2 regions of the Streptomyces johnsoniae genome follow, and region 2 is predicted to be linked to the other one. Evidence: riboswitches for the same ligand, from Rfam matches in the RefSeq annotation. Region 2 holds a riboswitch; the other holds the start of a gene.
The links. A riboswitch is a leader RNA that binds a small molecule or an ion and turns the genes downstream of it on or off. The one in region 2 is predicted to bind S-adenosylmethionine.
Positions count from the first base shown of each region.

Region 1 (10,141 bases), on a different contig from region 2:
CCCGCGGCGGCGAGCACGGGCAGGTCCTGGTCGGCGAGCACGTCGTGCGCGTCGCCCGGCCAGCGGGCGGCGCGGGCCACCAGCACGGTGACCGCCGCGGGGTCCAGGCCCCAGGCCGACAGCAGCCGCCGCGCCGCGGCCGGGTCCGCGCCCTCGCGCAAAGCCTGGTGCACGGCGTCCGCGCTGGACCGCCTGGCCTGGGCCGTGGCGGCGCGGCGCTGCTCGAACTCGTACGTCACGAGCGAGGCAGCCGCGGCGACGACGCTGTGCTCGGGTCCTGTGAACGCGGCGCGCCGCCAGATCAGCAGCATCCCGCGGGCCGCCCCCGTGCCCAGCGCGTGCCCCACCAGGTGGCCGCGCGCATCGACGAACGAGAGCGACTGCCCCTCCCGGCTCCGCAGGCCGCCCGCCTCCGCGGCGGCCTCGGCCGCCTCGGCCGCCGCGGCCTCAGGGGCGGCGTGCAGGACCGCGCCCGAGGCGTCGACCACGGCCGCCCAGCCGCCGTACTCCCGGGCCAGCACGCGGACCGCGCCGGGCGCCGCGCCATGCGCGAGGGCCGCCTCGGTCAGGCGCCGGTGCACCAGCAGGGCACGTTCCAGCGCGGCCCGTTCCTCGCCCGCGACGCGGCTGGCCACCGCCTGGGAGATCGCCACGAACGGCGTCGCGTAGGGCACCACGAGCACCGGCAGCCCGGTCTCCTCGCCGACCGCCGCCACCTCGGGCGGCACGGTCCGGTACACCAGGTCGACGGCGATGCCGATACCGGCCGCGCCGGTGGCCGCCAGCCGCCTGGCCATCGCCGCGACCGAGGCGGGGTCCTCGTGGCCGACGCCGGTGGTCAGCACGAGCGAGCCCGCCTCGAGCCAGGGGGTCGGATCGGGCACCTCGCTGGCGTGCACCCAGGTGATCGGCCGGTCGAGCCCGGCCTCGCCCGCGACCACGGTCAGCCGGAACTCGCGGCGCGCCACCAGCTCCCGCACGCTCAGCGGCATGCCGGGGCCGCCGCCCGTCGCACGGGCGCCGCACCGGCGCCGACCGGGGTATTCACCATGACAGGCAGACTAGCCGTACCGCCCACCGGCCGAACAAAGGGCTACCAATCATGACAAGTCACCCCGCGTCGCTGGACGATCTCGACCGCAAGATCGTCGCCGCCCTCGTGGCCAACGCCCGCACCAGCTTCGCCGAGATCGGCGCGGCCATCGGGCTGTCCGCCCCGGCCGTGAAACGGCGGGTGGACCGCATGCGGGACGCCGAGGTGATCACCGGCTTCACCACGATGGTCTCGCCGACGGCACTCGGCTGGCGGACCGAGGCGTACGTGGAGGTCTACTGCCACAGCGCGACGCCCCCGCGGCGGCTGGCCGAGGTGGTCCGCGACTACCCCGAGATCACCGCCGCGATGACGGTGACCGGCGGCGCCGACGCTCTGCTGCACATCAGGGCCGAGGACATCGAGCACTTCGAGGAGGTGCTCGAACGCATCCGGGCGGAGCCGTTCATCGACAAGACGATCAGCTACATCGTGCTCTCCCACCTGCTGTCCGGCAGCCCCGAGGCCGGCGCGAGCCCGGCCACCCCCGCCGACGAAACGAACCGCCGCTGAGCGGCCCAAGGACGCAACACTGCTGCGCGTATACGCAATCGTGGTTTCTTGTCGCCCGCCTGGGGCGTTCCTACCGTGGAAGACATGCCAGTCACGCGCGTTCGGCGCCCCAGGCGCTACCTGACCTGCGAACCCCGGTTCTTCGACGTGCGGTATGCCATCAATCCCTGGATGCGCGAGGACGCGCCGGTGGACACCGCTCTGGCCCTCACCCAGTGGCACGGCCTCCTGCGGGCCTACCGCGACCACGGCCACACCGTGGAGACGGTCGCGCCGGTGCCGGGACTGCCCGACATGGTCTTCGCGGCGAACGCGGCGCTCGTTCTGGACGGCCGCGTCCTCGGCTCCCGGTTCCACGCCGTGCAGCGGCAGCCGGAGAGCGCGGCCTACGAGCTGTGGTTCAAGAACGCCGGCTTCGACGTCCACGAGCCCCAGGCCGTCTGCGAGGGCGAGGGCGACCTCGTGCCCGTCGGCGGCATGATCCTGGCCGGCACCGGCTTCCGCACGGCCATCGCCGCGCACGCGGAGGCGCAGGAGCTGTTCGGCGTGCCGACGGTCGGCCTGCGCCTGACCGACCCGCTGTTCTACCACCTGGACACGGCGCTGTTCGCGCTGGACGAGGAGAACGTCGCGTACTACCCGGAGGCGTTCTCCCCGGGCAGCCGCGCGGTGCTCCGGCGGCTGTTCCCCGACGCCGTCATCGCCACCGGGGCCGACGCCATGGCCTTCGGCCTCAACTCCGTCTCCGACGGCCGTCACGTGTTCATCGCCCCCGAGGCGTCCGGCCTGATCGCCGAGCTGGACCGCCGCGGATACGTTCCCGTCCCCGTCGACCTGTCCGAGCTGCGCAAGGCCGGCGGAGGCATCAAGTGCTGCACCCAGGAGATCAGGTCATGACCGCACCGACCGCCCAGGCCGCCACCCGTTCCTCGGCGGAGCTGATCCGCGCCGAGGACACCGCCCTCGCGCACAACTACCACCCGCTGCCGGTGGTCGTCGCCCGCGCCGAAGGAGTGTGGGTCAGCGACGTGGAGGGGCGGCGCTACCTGGACATGCTCGCCGGGTACTCCGCGCTGAACTTCGGCCACCGCCACCCGGCGCTCATCGAGGCGGCGCACCGCCAGCTCGACCAGCTCACCCTGACCTCCAGGGCCTTCCACAACGACCGGCTCGCCGGCTTCGCAGAAGGGCTCGCGGAGCTGACCGGCCTGGACATGACGCTGCCCATGAACACCGGCGCCGAGGCCGTGGAGAGCGCGGTCAAGGTCGCCCGCAAGTGGGCGTACGAGGTCAAGGGCGTGGCCCGGGACCGGGCGACGGTCGTGGTGGCCGCGGACAATTTTCACGGCCGCACCACGACGATCGTCGGCTTCTCCACCGACGAGGTCGCCCGGGAGGGCTTCGGCCCGTTCGCCCCCGGCTTCCGCGTCGTTCCCTACAACGACCTGCCGGCCCTGGAGGCGGCGGTGGACGAGACCACCGCGGCCGTGCTGATCGAGCCCATCCAGGGCGAGGCGGGCGTTGTGATCCCGGACGACGGCTACCTCGCGGGCGTGCGGGACCTGACGCGCCGCGCGAACGCGCTGTTCATCGCCGACGAGATCCAGTCGGGCCTGGGCCGCACCGGCGCCACCCTGGCCGTCGAGCACGAGCGCGTGCTGCCGGACGTGCTGCTGCTCGGCAAGGCCCTGGGCGGCGGGATCGTGCCGGTCTCGGCCGTCGTGGCCCGCCGGGAGGTGCTCGGCGTGCTGGGCCCGGGGCAGCACGGCTCCACGTTCGGCGGCAATCCCCTGGCCGCGGCCGTCGGCTCCGCCGTGCTCGACCTGCTGCGCACCGGCGAGTACCAGCGGCGGGCCGCGGAGCTGGGCGAGGTGCTCGACGCGGGCCTTGCCGCCCTGGCGGGCCGCGGGGTCGTCGGCCACCGCAGCCGCGGCCTGTGGGCCGGTGTCGACATCGACCCGGCGATCGGCACCGGGCGGGAGATCAGCGAGCGGCTGATGGCCGAGGGAGTGCTGGTGAAGGACACCCACGGCTCGACGATCCGCCTCGCCCCGCCGCTGACGATCACCCGGGAGGAGCTGACTTGGGCACTGGCCCGCCTGGCGGCGGTCCTCTCCGCCTGACCGCGGGCGGGCGGGCGGGCGGTGCGGCTGCGCGAAGCGGATGCAGCCGTTCGAGTGCGGTTCCGGCGGGCCGGCGCACCCGCGCCACGGCGGCCGGGTGGGGGAAACCGAACCCCGGATCTCCGTGGTCGCACGGTGGATCTCCCCACCCGCGCTGCGCAGGCTGGACGCATGACCGAGAGCCGCACCGCCACCGCCCGCGCTTTGACCGTCCTGCGCCGACCGTTCCTCGCCGAGACCTGGAAGCGCGTCGCCTACCTGCTGCTCGCCTTGCCCGTGGGCGCGCTGTGCGTGCCGTTGGCCCTGGCCGGGGGGCCGGCCGGCCGGGTGCAACGGGGCCTGGCCCGAGTGCTGCTCGGCGTCGAGGTCGCCGCGCCCGAGCGCGCCGGGAGGGTGCGAGGGCTGGCGCACGCGGTGCTGTCGCTGCCGCTTAACCTGGTCGCCGCGCTGGTCACCGTCTACGGCTGGTGGCTGGTGCCGATGAACCTGGGCTATCCGCTGCGGCCGGACGCCCACCCGGAGACGGACTGGGGCGGGCCGACGCTCGTCGGCGCCTGGCTGACGCATGCCATTCCCGGTGGGGTGACGTTCCTGCTCGTGATGCCCTGGATAGGCCGGGGGCTGACCACCTCCCAGAGCCGGCTCCTCACCGCGCTGCTGGGCACGGGCCATGCCCCGGGCCCGACCCTCGTCAGGGCGTTGCTGACCGTCGCGATCGGCGGCGCACTGGCGTGGCCCGTCGTGAACCAACTGTGAGGCCGACGCCCTCGTCGGCGCCGGAACGTGTGCGGCCGGCGGCCCGTGGACGACGATCCCGAGTGGGGGACTCATGAACCAGCGGCGAGTGAACCAGTACCGGACCGGGGACCGGCTTCGCCCGGGCCGCCCGCGCCTGGCCTCGCCCTTCGCGCCACGGGCACTCGCCGCCGTGCTGTGTGCCGTGTGCGCGCTGCCCCTCGCGCTCCTGGGGCTGGTGCTGGTGCTCGCCGGACTTCTCGTTGCGGGGGTGCTGTCCTGGACGACCTTCGGCCTGTGGCTGATGGCGCTCACCGTCCGTGGTGCGCTCGCCCTGGGCGACGTCCAGCGGGCCCTGACCGGGGCACTCCTCGGTCAACGGATCGACCGTCCGGCCGACATCCCGGAGGGGAACGAGCCGTCGTGGCGGGGCGCCCTGGGGTGGCGGAGGGCGCGGCTGACCCAGCGGGACGGCTGGCGTGCCGTGGGATACGCGCTCACCGCGCCGTTCGCCGCGCTGCTTCCGGTGTGTGCGGTGCTGGTCGGATACGTGTACGGGCTCCTGCTGTTCGCCCACCCGGTGGTCCGGCACTGGAACAACCACACGGTCCGCCGCTCCGACGGGAGCATCGACCACGTCGCGCTCGAGGTGGCGGGGGTACAACTCGACACCTGGCCCCGCTGGCTGGTGCCCATGGCGGTAGGGGCCCTGCTGCTGCTGGCGGCGCCATGGCTGTTGCGGGTCGCCACCACTTCACACGTGCTGCTGCAGCGAGCGCTCCTCGGCCCCGGCGTCACCGACGACCGCGACCGCCGCATCAGGACGCTGGAGGAGACCCGCGCCCAGGCGGTCGACGACGCCGCGGCCACCCTGCGCCGCATCGAACGCGACCTGCACGACGGCACGCAGGCCCGGCTGGTTGGACTCGGGGTGCACCTCGCCACGATCCAGGAGCTGATCGAGGCCGGCGCGGACCCGGAACAGGTCCTGGCCGTGATCGAGACGGCCAGGAGCAACGCCTCGGCGGCCGTGTCCGATCTACGGGGCCTGGTCAGAGGCATCCACCCACCCGTTCTTGATCAGGGCCTGGCCACCGCGCTCGCCACGCTCGTCACCGACGGGCCCCTGCCCACCGACCTGACGACCGCCCTGCCGTTCCGGCCGGCCCCCGCCGTCGAGTCCATCGCCTACTTCTGCGCCGCCGAACTGCTCGCCAACGCGGCCAAGCACAGCCGCGCCACCCGCGTCCTGGTGGACGTCCGGGTGCGGGGCGACACCCTGGTGCTGACCGTGTGGGACGACGGGGCCGGCGGGGCGCTGCCCGGAGCGGGCAGCGGGCTCACCGGACTGCTGGCCCGGGTCCGTACGGTGGACGGCACACTCGCCTGTACCAGCCCGGCCGGTGGGCCGACCACTGTCACCGTCGAACTGCCCGCCCGTCGGCAGGCGGACTGAGCGGGCCTGGGCCGGCAGGCCGGAAGACCACCGCATCAGCGAACGGAAGCACATGCGCATCGTCATCGCCGAGGACTCCGCCATCCTGCGGGAGGGCCTCGTCCAGCTCCTGGGCCTGCGGGGCATCGAAGTCGCAGCCGCCGTCGGGGACGCGGAGGCGTTGCTCGCCGCCGTCGCGGAACACCGGCCGGATGCCGCCGTCATCGACATCCGGCTGCCGCCCGGCCACTCGGACGAGGGACTGCGGGCGGCCGTCGCCATCCGCAGGGACCACCCGGGCACCGGGACGCTGATCTTCTCCCAGTACGTCGAGACGAGGTACGCCGCCGAACTGATCGGCGACGGCGCGGCGGGGGTCGGCTACCTGTTGAAGGAGCGGGTGATGGACATCGCCGAGTTCACCGACTCCCTGCGCCGGGTGGCGGCAGGCGGCACCGCCCTCGACCCCGACGTCGTGGGCCGCCTCTTCGGCGCGGTCCGGCGTGGCGACGCGCTCGACGCGCTGACGCCGCGCGAGCGCGAGGTGCTGGCGCTGATGGCGGAGGGGAGGACGAACCATTCCATTGCCGCGTCGTTCGTCGTCTCGGAACGCGCGGTCGAGAAGCACGTCGCCCACATCTTCCTCAAGCTGGGGCTGCCCCCCACCGAGCCGGGCCACCGCCGGGTCCTTGCGGTGCTGCGCTTTCTCGAACACACGTCGTGACACGACCCGTCATGACGTGAACGGGTCCGTGGCCGCTCCCGGCCGGGGCCGCGTCGTCCGCGGCCTCAGCCTGCCAGCTCCCGCACCGCGCGGATCAGGCGGTGCACGTGCTCGGCCGGGGTCCCGGCGCCGAAGCTGGCCCGGATCGCCTGCACGGGCCCTTCGCAGTCGCCGTCCGCGTCCGCCTCGCCCAGCAGCCGGCGCACCAGCGGCTGCGCGCAGAACAGTCCCGAGCGCACCCCGATCCCGTAGCGCTCCGACAGCTCCCGCGCGAACTCCGCGCTGTCCCGGCCCGCCACCGTGAACGACACCACCGCGATCCGCGGCGCGTCCTGGCCGAACAGCGACAGCTCCCGGACCGCGGGCACCGCCGCGAGACCGTCCCGCAGCACCCCGAGCAGCCGCTCCTCGTGCTCGGCCAGCGCCCCGTACCCGGCCGCCGACAGTGCCCGGCAGGCGGCCGCGATGGCGTAGGCCCCGATCACGTTCGGCGAACCCGCCTCGTGCCTGGCCTCGCCCGCCGACCACTCCGCCGTCAGCCGGCCGTCCGCGCCGCGCGCCACCACGCGCGTCGCGCCGCCGCCCGCCAGATACGGCTCGGCCGTGTCCAGCCAGTCCGCGCGGCCGGCCAGCACACCCGAGCCGAACGGGGCGTACAGCTTGTGGCCCGAGAACGCCACCCAGTCGACGTCCAGCTCCGACACGTCCACCGCCCGGTGCGGCACCAGCTGGGCCGCGTCGAGCACGACGCGGGCGCCATGCCGGTGCGCGGCCGCGGCCAGTTCGCGCACCGGCCACAGTTCGCCGGTGACGTTGGACGCCCCGGTGACGCACAGCAGCTTCGGCGCGCCCGCGGGCGCGTCCGCGAGGGCCGCCTCCGCGGCGCGCACGGCCGCCGCGCGGGAACGGGGCGCGGGCAGGTGCGTGACGTGGTGGCGGCGCCACGGCAGCAGCGCCGCGTGGTGCTCGGTCTCGAAGACGAAGACGTGCGTGCCCGCGGGCAGCGCGGTGGCCAGCAGGTTCAGCGAGTCGGTGGTGGACCGGGTGAACACCACCCGGTCGTCCGGGCGGCAGCCGAGGAACGAGGCCACCGTCTCCCGGCTGCGTTCGAACAACTCCGTGGCGCGCTGCGAAAGATACCCGGCGCCGCGGTGCACGCTGCCGTACAGCGGCGCGAACTCCGCGACGTCCGCCCACACCGAGCGCAGGGCGGGGGCGCTGGCCGCGTAGTCGAGGGCCGCGTACTCCACTTCGCCGCCGGCGGCGAGCGGCACGCGCACCCCGTCGCTCAGTACGGGCAGCGCGGGGCCGGTGGGGGCGTGCGTGTTTCCGGGCAGCGTGCCGCAGGACAGAGTGGTCATGGCGAAAAACTCCAAGATCCGCGCTTGCCACGGACCTTGCTGTCCGCGGCCCGGTCATCACCCGGAGCACCCCACCACGGCAGGAGGGTTGCCGGACAGCGGACCGGGGTCCATCAGCGCTGTCACTCGTGACCTTGTGGGTGATTCTGCCACACACCGCCGCCTCGTCGGCCACTCGCCCGTGGGACGAGGATCACACGAAGGAAGTACGCAGTGCATGCGGGCGATTGCACCGGGTAGCACGGGCGGTGTTCATTGGCCCCGATCACGGCGCTGCCCCGCAGCGGCGCCGCCACGCAGGGCCATTGCCAAGCCGAGAGGACATCATGCGCATTCGACACGCCGCGGGCACCCTGGCCGCCGCCGCCCTCATCGCCGTCACCGGACCGGCCGTCACCGCCCAGGCACAGACCGGGGAGTTCAGGTACCACACCCTCGGCGGCAACGAGAACGTTGTCGATCTTCCCGAGCCGTACCTGTGCTACCCGCTGGCCGACCCTGAGGAGCCCGCCGTGGGCGGCTTCAACGCGACGGTGTTCACCGCCCGCCTGTACGCGGACGGCGCCTGCACCTACGAGTTGCCGCGGGACATCCAGTCCGGCGCCGGCTTCGAGAGCGAAGGGGCCGGCAGCGTGAAGTTCTTCCCGACGAGGAACGCCTGACCGCTCACGGCACGAGCACCAGGCGGACCGGCCGGTCCGCGCCGCTCGTCAGCCGTTCCACCGCGTGTGGCGCCTCGGTCAGCGGCACCAGGCCGCTGACCGAGGGCCCCAGGTCCAGGCGGCCCGTCGTGGCCAGCCGGATCAGCTCCTCGATGTGCCCTGGTCCTGAACCGTAGTGGCCGCGCACCTGGTTGCCCAGATAGCTGAACCGCGTGCCCTGCGTGATCGTCAACGGCGCGTGCGTCAGCCCCACCAGCACCAGCACACCGGCCGCGCCGAGCACCGCCGCGGCCTGCTCGCGCACCGCGGGCACGCCCGCGACGTCGAGCGCGACGTCGAGACCCGCGCCGCCCGTCGCACGCAGCACCGCCGCGGTGAAGTCGGGCGCCGCCGGGTCGAGGGCGGCGTCCGCGCCGAAGGCCAGCGCCCGTTCCCTGGCCACGGGCAGCGGGTCAACGGCGATGACCGGCACCGCGCCCGCCAGCCGCGCCAGGCGCACGGCGTGCGCCCCCAGGCCGCCCGCGCCCCAGATCCCCACCGACTGCGCAGGCCGCACCCCCGCCGTTCCCACGACGGCCGCGTAGGGCGTGGAGACCGCGTCGGGGATGATCGCCGCCTGCTCGAACGGCAGCCCATCCGGAATCGGCACCAGCGTGTCCTCGCGGGCCAGCGCGTACCGCGCCCACCCGCCGTCGTAGTCCACACCGCGAGTCAGCACCCGCGGGCACGGCCTGCGGCGCACGCACGAGGGGCACACCCCGCAGCTCTGCCCGGCCGCCAGCAGCACCCGCCGCCCGGGCGCCCAGTCGCCCACGAGCCGCGGGCCGGCCGCGTGCACCACGCCCGCCACCTCGTGCCCCAGCGTCACCTTCTCGCCCGCCAGGTACAGCGGCCGCAGCGAGCCGTCGATCAGGTGCGCGTCCGAGAGACACACCCCCGCCGCCCGCACCTCGATCAGCACCTCGCCCGGTCCCGGCTCCGGCACCGGAACCTCCTCGACGGCGAACCGTCCCGCCGCCACGTCAAGCCGTCCCGCAGGCATCGTCTCCACCGGCCGACCGTAGCCCCGCCTCGCCGCGCGCGCCAGACCGCGCGAGACCGCGCGAGACCGCGGGAGGGCACGCCCTGTTGAGCCGCGCCCCGCCCGCCGCTAACCTCCCCGGGCACGCACCACACGACCGCACGAGGAGGCCGACGTGGACTTCGCGCACACTCCCCGGGCGCGCGGCTACCTCGAATCCGTGCGCCACTTCCTCGAATCGGAGATCCTGCCCGCCGAGGCCGCACACCGGGCGCACCTGAGCGCCGCACGCGAACGGCCGGGACCGTGGACCGTTCCGCCCGTGACCGCCGAGCTGAAGGCCGCCGCCCGCGCCGCCGGGCTGTGGAACCTCTACCTCTCCGACCCGGCGCACGGGCCCGGCCTCACCACCGCCGAATACGCCCCGCTCGCCGAGCAGATGGGCCACTCGCCGCTCGCGCCCGAGGTCTTCAA
Region 1 is NZ_JAVREV010000015.1:166,035-176,175, forward strand. Features, by position in the region: gene RM779_RS24895 (PucR family transcriptional regulator) at 1-992, opposite strand, end outside; gene RM779_RS24900 (Lrp/AsnC family transcriptional regulator) at 1,103-1,606, shown strand; gene ddaH (dimethylargininase) at 1,691-2,503, shown strand; gene rocD (ornithine--oxo-acid transaminase) at 2,500-3,729, shown strand; gene RM779_RS24915 (hypothetical protein) at 3,901-4,485, shown strand; gene RM779_RS24920 (sensor histidine kinase) at 4,559-5,920, shown strand; gene RM779_RS24925 (response regulator transcription factor) at 5,973-6,623, shown strand; gene RM779_RS24930 (aminotransferase class V-fold PLP-dependent enzyme) at 6,689-7,984, opposite strand; SAM riboswitch class IV at 8,000-8,118, opposite strand; gene RM779_RS24935 (hypothetical protein) at 8,311-8,646, shown strand; gene RM779_RS24940 (zinc-binding dehydrogenase) at 8,651-9,697, opposite strand; gene RM779_RS24945 (acyl-CoA dehydrogenase family protein) at 9,843-10,141, shown strand, end outside.
Region 1: linked by a shared signal. The riboswitch ahead of RM779_RS24930 (aminotransferase class V-fold PLP-dependent enzyme) and the one ahead of thrC (threonine synthase) in region 2 are both predicted to bind S-adenosylmethionine.

Region 2 (10,141 bases):
GGTCGACATGCAGGACTACGCGACCGCGAGCGACGAGTGGGACACCAGCTGGGTGAGCACCTACAACCTGGTCGAGCTGAACGAGGGCCAGAACACGGTGCAGATGACCTGCTCCGGCCCCTGCGACGTCGTCATCGACCAGCTGAGCATCACGGAGAACACGGACCAGTGAGCCCGCCGCGCGTGCCGTCGAGCACGCGCAGCAGCCGCTCCACCGTCTCCGTCATCGCCGCCCGCCCCGCCGCGAGCCAGCGGCGGGGGTCCACCCCCTCGGGGTCCGCCGCCAGGCGGTCGCGGACCGCGCCGGTCAGCGACACGTTGAGCGCGGTCCCCACGTTGATCTTGGTCAGGCCCGCGGCCACGCCGCGCCGCAGCTCCGCATCCGGCACCCCGGAGGAGCCGTGCAGCACCAGCGGCACGCCCAGCGCCGCGCGCAGCCGCGCTATCAGCGCGTGGTCGAGCGCCGCCGTCCGCCGCGTCATGGCGTGGCTGCTGCCCACGGCGACGGCCAGCGCGTCCACGCCCGTGTCCCGCACGTACTCCGCCGCCTCGGCCGGGTCGGTCCGCACCCCCGGGGTGTGCGCGTCGCCCGGCTTGCCGCCGATGCGGCCCAGCTCCGCCTCGACCAGCAGCCCGTGCCGGTGCGCGAAGCGCACGGCCGCCGCCGTGGCCGCCACGTTCCCGGCGTAGGGCAGCCGCGAGCCGTCGAACATCACCGAGCCGAAACCCGCCGCGGGCGCCGCCCGCAGCAGCGCTTCGTCCGTCACGTGGTCCAGGTGCAGCGCGAGCGCCGCCCCGCTGCCGCGCGCCAGCGCGGTCAGCGCGGCGGCCAGCGGTTCGAGCCGGCCGTGGTGGGCCACCGCGTTCTGCGACACCTGGAGCACGGCGGGCGCGCCGGCCGCGGCGGCCCCGGCGGCGACCGCCTGGGCGTGCTCCAGGGTGATCACGTTGAACGCGGCGACCGCCCGGCCGCCGCCGTGCGCGTCGGCCAGCAGGTCGGCACAGCGCACCAGGGTCACGGGTGCACCAGCCAGTCGCCCTTGCGCATGACGCCCCTGACCTCGAAGTCGCTGTCGAGCACGACCAGATCCGCGTCCTTGCCCTCCTCGATGGACCCGACGCGGTCGTCGATGCCCAGCAGCCGCGCCGGGGTCGAGGACAGCGCCCGCGCCGCGTCGGCGACCGGCAGCCCGTCCACCGTGACCGCGCGCCGCAGGGCGCGGTCCTGGGTCAGCGTGGAACCGGCGATGGCGCCGCCCTCGGCCAGCCGCGCGACGCCGCCCGTCACCTCGACCTCCAGCGGGCCGAGCGGGTAGCGCCCGTCGCCCATGCCCGCCGCGCCCATCGCGTCGGTGATGAACGCCACCCGGTCGGGGCCCGCCGTGCGGAAGGCGAGCCTGAGCACCGAGGGGTGCAGGTGGTGGCCGTCGTTGACCAGCTCGACGGCGATCCGTTCGTCTTCGAGCAGCGCCGCGATCGGCCCGGGCGAGCGGTGCGCGAGCGGCGGCATCGCGTTGAACAGGTGGGTGGCGACGGTCGCGCCCGCGTCGATGGCGCGGCGCGTCGTCTCGTACGTCGCGTCGGTGTGCCCGACCGCCGCGATGACCCCGCTGTCGCACAGCAGCCGCACCGCGTCGATGCCGCCGGGGCGTTCCGGCGCGAGGGTCAGCATCCGCGCGGTGCCGCGGGCCGCGTCGATCAGCTTGCGCACGTCCGCCGGGTCCGGGTCGCGCAGCAGGGTCGGGTCGTGCGCGCCGCAGCGGTTCTCGGCGATGAACGGGCCCTCGAAGTGGATGCCGGCCAGGTCGCCCTGTTCCACCAGCTCCGACAGCGCCCCCGCCTGCCTGGCCAGGTCGCCCAGGTCGCCGGTGACGGTGGAGGCGACCATGGTGGTGGTGCCGCGGGCACGGTGGGTGGCGATGACGGTCAGCGCCTCCTCGGCGGTGCCGGCGGAGAACGATGCCCCGCCGCCGCCGTGCAGGTGGAGGTCCACGAAGCCGGGCAGAATCCAGTGCCCCGGCAGGTCGGTCACCACCGCCCCTTCCGTCTCGCCCCTGCGGCCCGCGGCGAACCGCGTGCCCTCGACCGTGACCCGGCCGCTGTCGACGACCCCGGCGGGCCGTACCACCTTTGCTCCGGTGAGCACGGTGCACTTCATGATCGGGAAACCTCCGCAGACGTGGGGAGCTGGCAGTGGTCCCAGGCGAGCAGGCCCGCGCCCAGGCAGCCGGCGGCGTCTCCGAGCGCCGCCGGAAGGATCGGTGGGATGCGCTGGAAGGTGGCCTTCGCCGCGAGGGCGGCGCGCAGCGGAACGAGCAGCGTCTCGCCCGCCTCGGCCAGGCCGCCGCCGACGATGACGACGGCCGGGTCGAGCAGGCAGACGCCGGTGAGCAGGCCGTCGGCCAGGCCGTCCACCGCGTCCCGCCACAGCGATTCGGCCCGCGGGTCGCCCGCGGCCACGGCCCTGGCGGCGTCGGCGGCGGTCGCGCCCGGCAGGCCGGCCGCGGTGGCCCAGGCACGGCCGACGGCGGCGGCCGAGGCGACCGTCTCAAGACAGCCGTACTGCCCGCAGCCGCACCGGGCACCGCCGGGGCGCACGACGATGTGGCCGATCTCCCCCGCGCCGCCGTGCGCGCCTGGCTCCATGCGCCCGTCGATGCCGATGGCCCCGGCGATGCCGGTGCCGAGCGCGACGAAGAGGAACCGGCCGTGTCCCGCTCCGGCCCCGACGAGCCCCTCGGCCAGGCCGCCGGCGCGCACGTCGTGGCTGACGCCGACGGGGACGCCGCCGAGCCGTTCGCTCAGCAGCCGCCGCAGCGGAACGTCGCGCCAGCCGAGGTTGGCCGACCAGACGGCCGTGCCCGTCCGTTCGTCCACGATGCCGGGCACGACGACGCCCGCGGCGGCGGGCGGGCCGCCGAAGCGGTCGATGCCGGTGGCCCGCAACTCCTCGGCGAAGTCCAGGATTCCGGCCACCACGGCATCGGGTCCGCCGGTGCCCGCGGTGGGCCGGCGTGCCTGGTGCAGCGGCTCGTTGTCCCGCCCCGTCAGTGCGGCTTTCAGCACGGTGCCGCCCACGTCGAGGGCGAGCACGTAGTTCTCCTGGAGACTCACAGGCGCAAGTCTCGCCCGAGACGGGGGAAGAGGTCTAGTCCACTACTGGGGTCACTGTGAAAGGATGACCGAGCGAGTGAGGTTCCGCGGCCGGTCCGGGTCGAGGCCGCGGGCCCGCGCGACCGCCACCGCGAGGCGCTGCGCCCGCACCAGATCCGCCATCGGGTCCTCGCCCTCCGGGGTCGCCACCAGCAGCCCGCCCGCCGCCGCCACGTCCGCCCGCAGGCCATCCGGCGGCGCGCCGAACACCCATACCGCGCGCCCCGGTTCCGCGATGGACACCGGCCCGTGCCGGTACTCCATCGCCGGGTAGCCCTCCGTCCAGGCACCGGCCGACTCCCGCAGCTTCAGCGCCGCTTCGAGCGCCAGACCGCAGGTCCAGCCCCGGCCGAGGAACGTCCACTGGCCGGCCCCCGTCACCTCCGCGGGCAGCGGGTCCGCCACCGCCGCCTCGGCGTCGCGGGCCGCCTCGGCCACCGTCCGCACGCCCGCGGGCAGCGGCCCCGCGGCTTCGAGCCCGGCCCGCAGGAACGCCAGCGCGCTGGTCGCGAACCGCGTCTGCACGACCGACTCCTCGTCCGCGTAGTCGAGCACCGCCACGTGCGCCGCGACCCGGAGCACAGGCGCCGCCGGGTCCGCGGTGACCGCGAGCACCGGCACGTCCCCGCGGCCCGCCCGCAACGCGCCCAGCAGATCCAGGACTTCCGTCGTCGTTCCCGACCTGGTGAGCGCCACGACCCGGTCGTAGCGCCGCCCGGCGGGGAACTCGGAGGCGGCGAACGCGTCCGTCTCGCCCTGCCCCGCCGCCTCGCGCAGCGCCGCGTACGCCTGCGCCATGAACCACGACGTGCCGCAGCCGGTCACGGCGACCCGCTCGCCCGGCCGCGGCAGCGCGCCCGCGAAGCCGGCCGGGCGCGTGCGGGCCACGTCCTGCGCGGCGCGCCGCCAGCACGCGGGCTGCGTGGCGATCTCCCGCGCGGTGCGGGAGGTTTCGAGGTTTTCGAGGTTTTCGAGGGATTCGGTGGATTCGGGAGACATGGGGGCGACTCCTCGCTCGGCGAAAGGGGGCGGTGCTCGGATCGATACTCACCGAAGGCTGTCCGAGCCGGCGAATAAAATGTCCGGATGAACGGGGCGAGCGGTGAGCGGGGGCGGGCGGACGAAGCGAGCGGGGAGCCGGGCGTTCCCGGGCGGGCCGGTCTCTCCGACCGCGACCGCGCGGTCCTCGCCGTCGAGCGCCGGTCGTGGCCGGGGCCCGGCGCCAAGGAGCGCGCGATCCGCGAGCGCCTCGGCATGTCCCCCACCCGCTACTACCAGCTGCTGAACGCCCTGCTGGACGACCCGCGGGCCCTCGCCCACGACCCGGTGACCGTCAACCGCCTCAGGAGGCTGCGCGAGGCGCGCCGCGGGCGCCGGTAAAGTCATGTACATGGGCAGCCTTCCCGTACCCACGACGGACGCCGGCCGCGCCGGCCTCGCCACCCTCCTCGACCGCCCCGACCGGGCCCTGATCGCCGCCGACTTCGACGGCACCCTGGCCCCCATCGTCCCCGACCCCGAGCAGGCGAGGCCGCACCCCGACGCCCTGCCCGCGCTCGCCGCGCTCGCCGGGCGGGTCGCGGTCCTCGCCATCATCACCGGCCGCCCCGCGGACGTGGCCGTCCGCCTCGGCGGCTTCGCCGACCACCCCGGACTCGCCGGGATGGTCGTTCTCGGCGCGTACGGCGCGGAGCGCTGGGAGGCCGCCACCGGCCGCCTGACCGCCCCGCCCCCGCACGCGGGCGTCGCCGCCGCGCGCGCCGAGCTGCCGGGTCTTGTCGCGGAGAGCGGCGCGTTCATCGAGGACAAGGGCAACGCGCTGGCCGTCCACACCCGCCGCGCCGCCGACCCGGCCGGCGCGTTCGCCGCGCTGCGCGGGCCGGTCGGGGAGCTGGCCGCGCGGCACGGTCTTGCCCTGGAGCCGGGCCGCCTGGTGCTGGAGATGCGCCCGCCCGGTATGGACAAGGGCGCCGCGCTGACCGCGCTGGCCCGCGAGACGGCCGCCGCGTCCGTGCTGTACGCGGGGGACGACCTCGGCGACCTGGCCGCGTTCGGGGCCGTCGCGGAGCTGCGCGACTCGGGCGTCGCGGGGCTGCGGGTGTGCAGCGGCAGTGCGGAGGTCACCGAGCTGACCGCGGCCACGGACCTCACGGTCGACGGGCCGCACGGCGTCGCGGCCCTGTTCGCTGAGCTGGCCGCCCGCCTGCCCGCCGCCTCCTGACCGGGCGCACGACGGCGCGGGGCCCGGCGGCTCAGGCCGGGTCGAGCGCCGCCAGCTGTTCGAGGAACCAGGTCTGCGGCGGCAGCGCGGTGGCCGCCGCGGACAGGCGCTTGGTGCGCCGGTCCCGTTCGTCCGCGTCCATCGACAGGGCCAGGTGCAGGGCCTCGGCGGTGCCCGCGATGTCGTACGGGTTGACCAGCAGGGCGTCCTCGCCCAGCTCGGCGGCGGCGCCCGCCTCCGTGGACAGCACCAGGGCACAGCCCCGCTCGGAGACCACCGGGATCTCCTTGGCCACCAGATTCATCCCGTCCTTGATCGGGTTCACCAGGGCCACGTCCGCCATCCGGTAGGCGGCGAGTGAACGCGCGAAGTCGTCCTTGACGTGCAGTACCACGGGCGTCCAGCCGTCCGTCGCGAACGCCGCGTTGATCTCCTCGGCGACCCGGGAGACCTCGGCGGTGTAGTCGCGGTAGACGGCCAGGTCCTGCCGGGAGGGGTAGGCGAACGCCACGTGCGTGACCTGCCCACGCCACTGCGGCCGGTCGGTCAGCAGGCGGCGGAAGGCGAACAGGCCGCGCACGATGTTCTTCGACAGCTCCGTGCGGTCCACCCGCACGATCGTCCGCGCGTCCCCGACCTGCGCGCGCAGCGCCGCGAGCCGCTCGTCGACGTCGGGACGCGACGCCCGCTCGCGCAGGAACTCGGCATCGGCGCCGAGGCCGTGTACGCCCAGTCGGGTGATGCGGCCCTCGTGGTGGATGTCCTGCCCGTCGATCCGGGCGCCCAGCAGGTCGGCGCAGCAGTCGGCGAACGCGCGCGCCCAGCGCGGGGTGTGGAACGCGGCCCGGTCGGCGCCCAGGATGCCGAGCAGCAGGCGGCGGGCGACGGCGTCGGGGAGCACGCGGAACAGGTCGGGCGGCGCCCACGGGGTGTGCGTGAAGTGCCCGATGCGCAGGTCGGGCCGCCGGTCCCGCAGCAGCGCGGGGACCAGCGACAGGTGGTAGTCCTGCACGAGGACGGCCGCGCCCGGCGCCGCCTCGGCGGCCAGCGCCTCGGCGAAGGCCGCGTTGTACGTCTCGTAGTCGGCCCACTGCGCCTCGAAGGCGGCGTCGAAGACGGGCTCGAACGGCGTCTGGTACAGCAGGTGATGGACGAACCACAGCACGGAGTTGGCGATGCCGTTGTACGCGGCGTCGAACGTGCCGTCCGGAATGTCCAGCATCCGCACCGCCTGGCCGCCGGTGTCCGCCGGGTCGAGGCGTGCGCCGGAGCGCGCCACGGCGGCGCGGTCGCCCTCGCCGAGCGCGGCGCACACCCAGGTGCCGGTGCCCGGGGTGAGCGTGCTGAGCCCGGACACCAGGCCGCCGCCGCCGCGCTTCGCGGTCAGGGAGCCGTCGGCGCCGAGGCTGAAGCTCACCGGGCCGCGGTTGGACGCGACCAGGACCTGCCCCGGCCGGCCGGGGGACTGTGCTCGGTGCTCGTCGTGAGTCACGCGCGGTAACTAGCCATTCGGATCACTTCCCAAACGTGTGCCCTGCCACAGGAGTCCGGAGGCTATGCGGCCTGGCGGGCGGCGTACTCGGGGATGGTGGCCATCGGAGGGCGTTCCTCCGCGTTGATCGGGTGCGTCAGCGGCGTGAAGCCGCCGTCGTCGGTGCGTTCGAACTGGGTCAGGCCGAGACGGATCGGCATGACGGAGCCCGGCAGACGGCTCTGCGCCGTCCGCATGATCGCGGTCGCCATGCGGCCGAGCGCCTGCCCGTCCTGGTGCCGGTGCTTGCGCACGCCCACATCGACCTGGCCGAGTGCGTCGAGGCCCGCCAGGTTCAGCGTGTCGATGAGCATGCCCAGCTCCACGCCGTACCCGACGGGGAACGGCAGCTGTTCGAGCAGGGAACGGCGCGCCGCGTACTCGCCGCCGAGCGGCTGGACCACGCCGGCCAGCAGGGGCCAGTGCAGGTTGAGCAGGGGGCGGGCGACCAGCTCGGTCACCCGGCCGCCCTGGCGGGCGCCGGACGGGTTGTCGCCGAGCGGGCGGTCGTACATGGCCTTGACCAGCTGGACGTCCGGCTCGGTGAGCAGGGGGCCGAGAATGCCGGAGACGAACCGGGAGTCGAAGTCCCGCAGGTCGGCATCGACGAAACAGATGATCTCGCCGCTGGCGGCCAGCAGGGACCGCCACAGCACCTCGCCCTTGCCGGGAACGGTCGGGACCCGCGGCAGTATCTCGTCGCGGTGCACGACCTTCGCCCCGGCCGCCGCGGCGACCTCCGAGGTGCGGTCGGTGGACCCGGAGTCCACCACCATCAGCTCGTCGATCAGCGGCGCGTCCTCCATCAGGTCGCGCCGGAGCGCCTCCACGATGGCCCCGACGGTCGCCTCCTCGTTCAGCGCGGGGAGTACCACGCTGATACTGCCTGCCGCCCCTGCTGCCCGCTTCGCGTGCAACAGCTGCGCCAGCGGGCGGTCAGCGGCGTCCCAGGACCGGCGGGCCAGCCACTCCTCTGCCTCTTCCAGCACGAATGTCGCTCCTGTCGCGTTCGGCCACATTTAACCTGTATGGCCGTATCTGCCCCTTCCTGGCGGGGTCCGAACCCGCCGGAACAGGTTTCTTGGGAGATTCTCCCGGTCTCCCGTCGTGTCTCGCGGATCGGACGGCCCGGGCCATTGTCGGGGCCGTCCGTTACAGTCTCGAACAGCGCAGGTGTCCTCCGCATATCGGGAGCCTGTTGCCCACAACTGCATACCGCTCATCCAGAGGGGCAGAGGGAACGGCCCGTAGAAGCCCCGGCAACCCTTCCGCCGGTCTCGCGACGATGCGAGGACCCGGTGGGGAAGGTGCCAATTCCGGCCTGTGGCGAGAGGCGCCGCAGGGAAGATGAGGAGGAGGGCCTCGTACCCATGTCTGTGCCGACCGCAACCGGCTCCGCGCACCACGTCACCACGACCGCCGATCTCGGCCCCGCCGCCGCGCTCTCCTGCCGGGAGTGCGGAGAGCGTTTCCCGCTCACCCCGGCGTTCGCTTGTGCATCCTGTTTCGGTCCCCTGGAGATCGCCTACGATCTGCCGCTCGGCGACCCCGAAGGGCTGCGCCGCCGGATCGCCTCGGGGCCCGCGAGCATCTGGCGTTACGCCCCGCTGCTCCCCGTGCCCGCCGACGTGGCGGACAAGCCGAATCTGAATCCGGGCTGGACCCCGCTCGTCAGGGCCGACCGGCTCGCCGCCGAACTGGGCGTCACCGGCGACCTGTACGTGAAGGACGACTCGGGCAACCCGACCCACTCGTTCAAGGACCGGGTCGTCGCGAACGCCGTCGAGGCCGCGCGCGCCTTCGGCTTCACCACGCTCTCCTGCTCCTCCACCGGCAATCTGGCCGGCGCCGTCGGCGCCGCCGCCGCGCGCGCCGGGCTGCGTTCCTGTGTCTTCATCCCGCACGACCTGGAGCAGGGCAAGGTCGTCATGGCCTCCGTCTACGGCGGCGACGTCGTCGGCATCGAGGGCACCTACGACGACGTGAACCGTTTCTGCAGCGAGCTGATCGGCGACCCGGCGGGCGAGGGCTGGGGATTTGTGAACGTGAACCTCCGCCCGTACTACGCGGAGGGCTCCAAGACCCTGGCCTACGAGATCTGTGAGCAACTCGGCTGGCGGCTGCCGGACCAGCTCGTCGTCCCGATCGCCTCCGGCTCCCAGCTCACCAAGATCGACAAGGGGCTGAAGGAGCTGATCGCGACCGGCCTGGTCGAGGACCGGCCCTACCGGATCTTCGGCGCCCAGGCCACCGGCTGCTCGCCGGTCTCGCAGGCGTACAAGGCGGGCCACGACGTGGTCAGGCCGGTGCGCCCGGACACCATCGCCAAATCGCTGGCCATCGGAAACCCGGCGGACGGCCCGTACGTGCTGGACATCGCGCGGCGCACCGGCGGGGCGGTGGAGGACGTCTCCGACGAGCAGGTCGTCGACGCGATCAAGCTGCTGGCCCGCACGGAAGGGATCTTCGCCGAGACCGCGGGCGGGGTCACCGTGGGCGTGACCGGGAAGCTGATCGAGGCGGGCCTCCTCGACCCGTCGCTGACGACGGTCGTCCTTAACACGGGCGACGGCCTGAAGACCTTGGACGCGGTGGCGCCGACCACCGGTCCGTCCGCGATCATCCGTCCCAACCTGGACTCGTTCCGAGAGGCTGGCCTCGCATCATGAGCGTTACTGTCCGAATCCCGACCATCCTGCGTACGTACACCGGCGGTCAGGCCGAGGTCGCCGCCGAGGGCGGAACGCTCCGGGAGGTCCTGGACGACCTTGAGCGCAACCACCAGGGCATAGCCGCCCGGGTGCTCGACGACGACGGAAAGCTGCGCCGTTTCGTGAACGTCTACGTGAACGACGACGACGTCCGTTTCGCCGATGGCCTGGGCACGGCGACTCCCGACGGCGCGGGTATCTCGATCATTCCGGCCGTGGCCGGCGGCTGACGGCGCACCTCCGAGGTCCGTCCGCCGCGACCGCCCCGCGCCCTACGGGTTCGGGGCGGTCGCGTGTGTCCGAGGACGCTAAAGTGGCGGTGTCCCCCCGGTCGTCCATGCCACTCGCATGTGAATTCACGACACTTCGCGCAAACAATGTGCGAAAAATCGGTGCACCAATTGTCGGGTTGGCGCTTTTGGCGACGGATGAAACGTTCAACTTTCAAGCGGTATGCGGTATTTGCCCGTTCTGGGTTGCCGAGAAATCTCTGCCCAATGGCCTGTTGCACTGGGCGTCCGTCCA
Region 2 is NZ_JAVREV010000002.1:429,487-439,627, reverse strand. Features, by position in the region: gene RM779_RS05135 (carbohydrate-binding protein) at 1-172, shown strand, start outside; gene RM779_RS05130 (class II fructose-bisphosphate aldolase) at 150-1,019, opposite strand; gene nagA (N-acetylglucosamine-6-phosphate deacetylase) at 1,016-2,158, opposite strand; gene RM779_RS05120 (ROK family protein) at 2,155-3,114, opposite strand; gene RM779_RS05115 (SIS domain-containing protein) at 3,166-4,152, opposite strand; gene RM779_RS05110 (DUF3263 domain-containing protein) at 4,240-4,533, shown strand; gene otsB (trehalose-phosphatase) at 4,544-5,374, shown strand; gene RM779_RS05100 (alpha,alpha-trehalose-phosphate synthase (UDP-forming)) at 5,406-6,866, opposite strand; gene RM779_RS05095 (glucosyl-3-phosphoglycerate synthase) at 6,929-7,894, opposite strand; SAM riboswitch class I at 8,122-8,259, shown strand; gene thrC (threonine synthase) at 8,276-9,574, shown strand; gene RM779_RS05085 (MoaD/ThiS family protein) at 9,571-9,846, shown strand.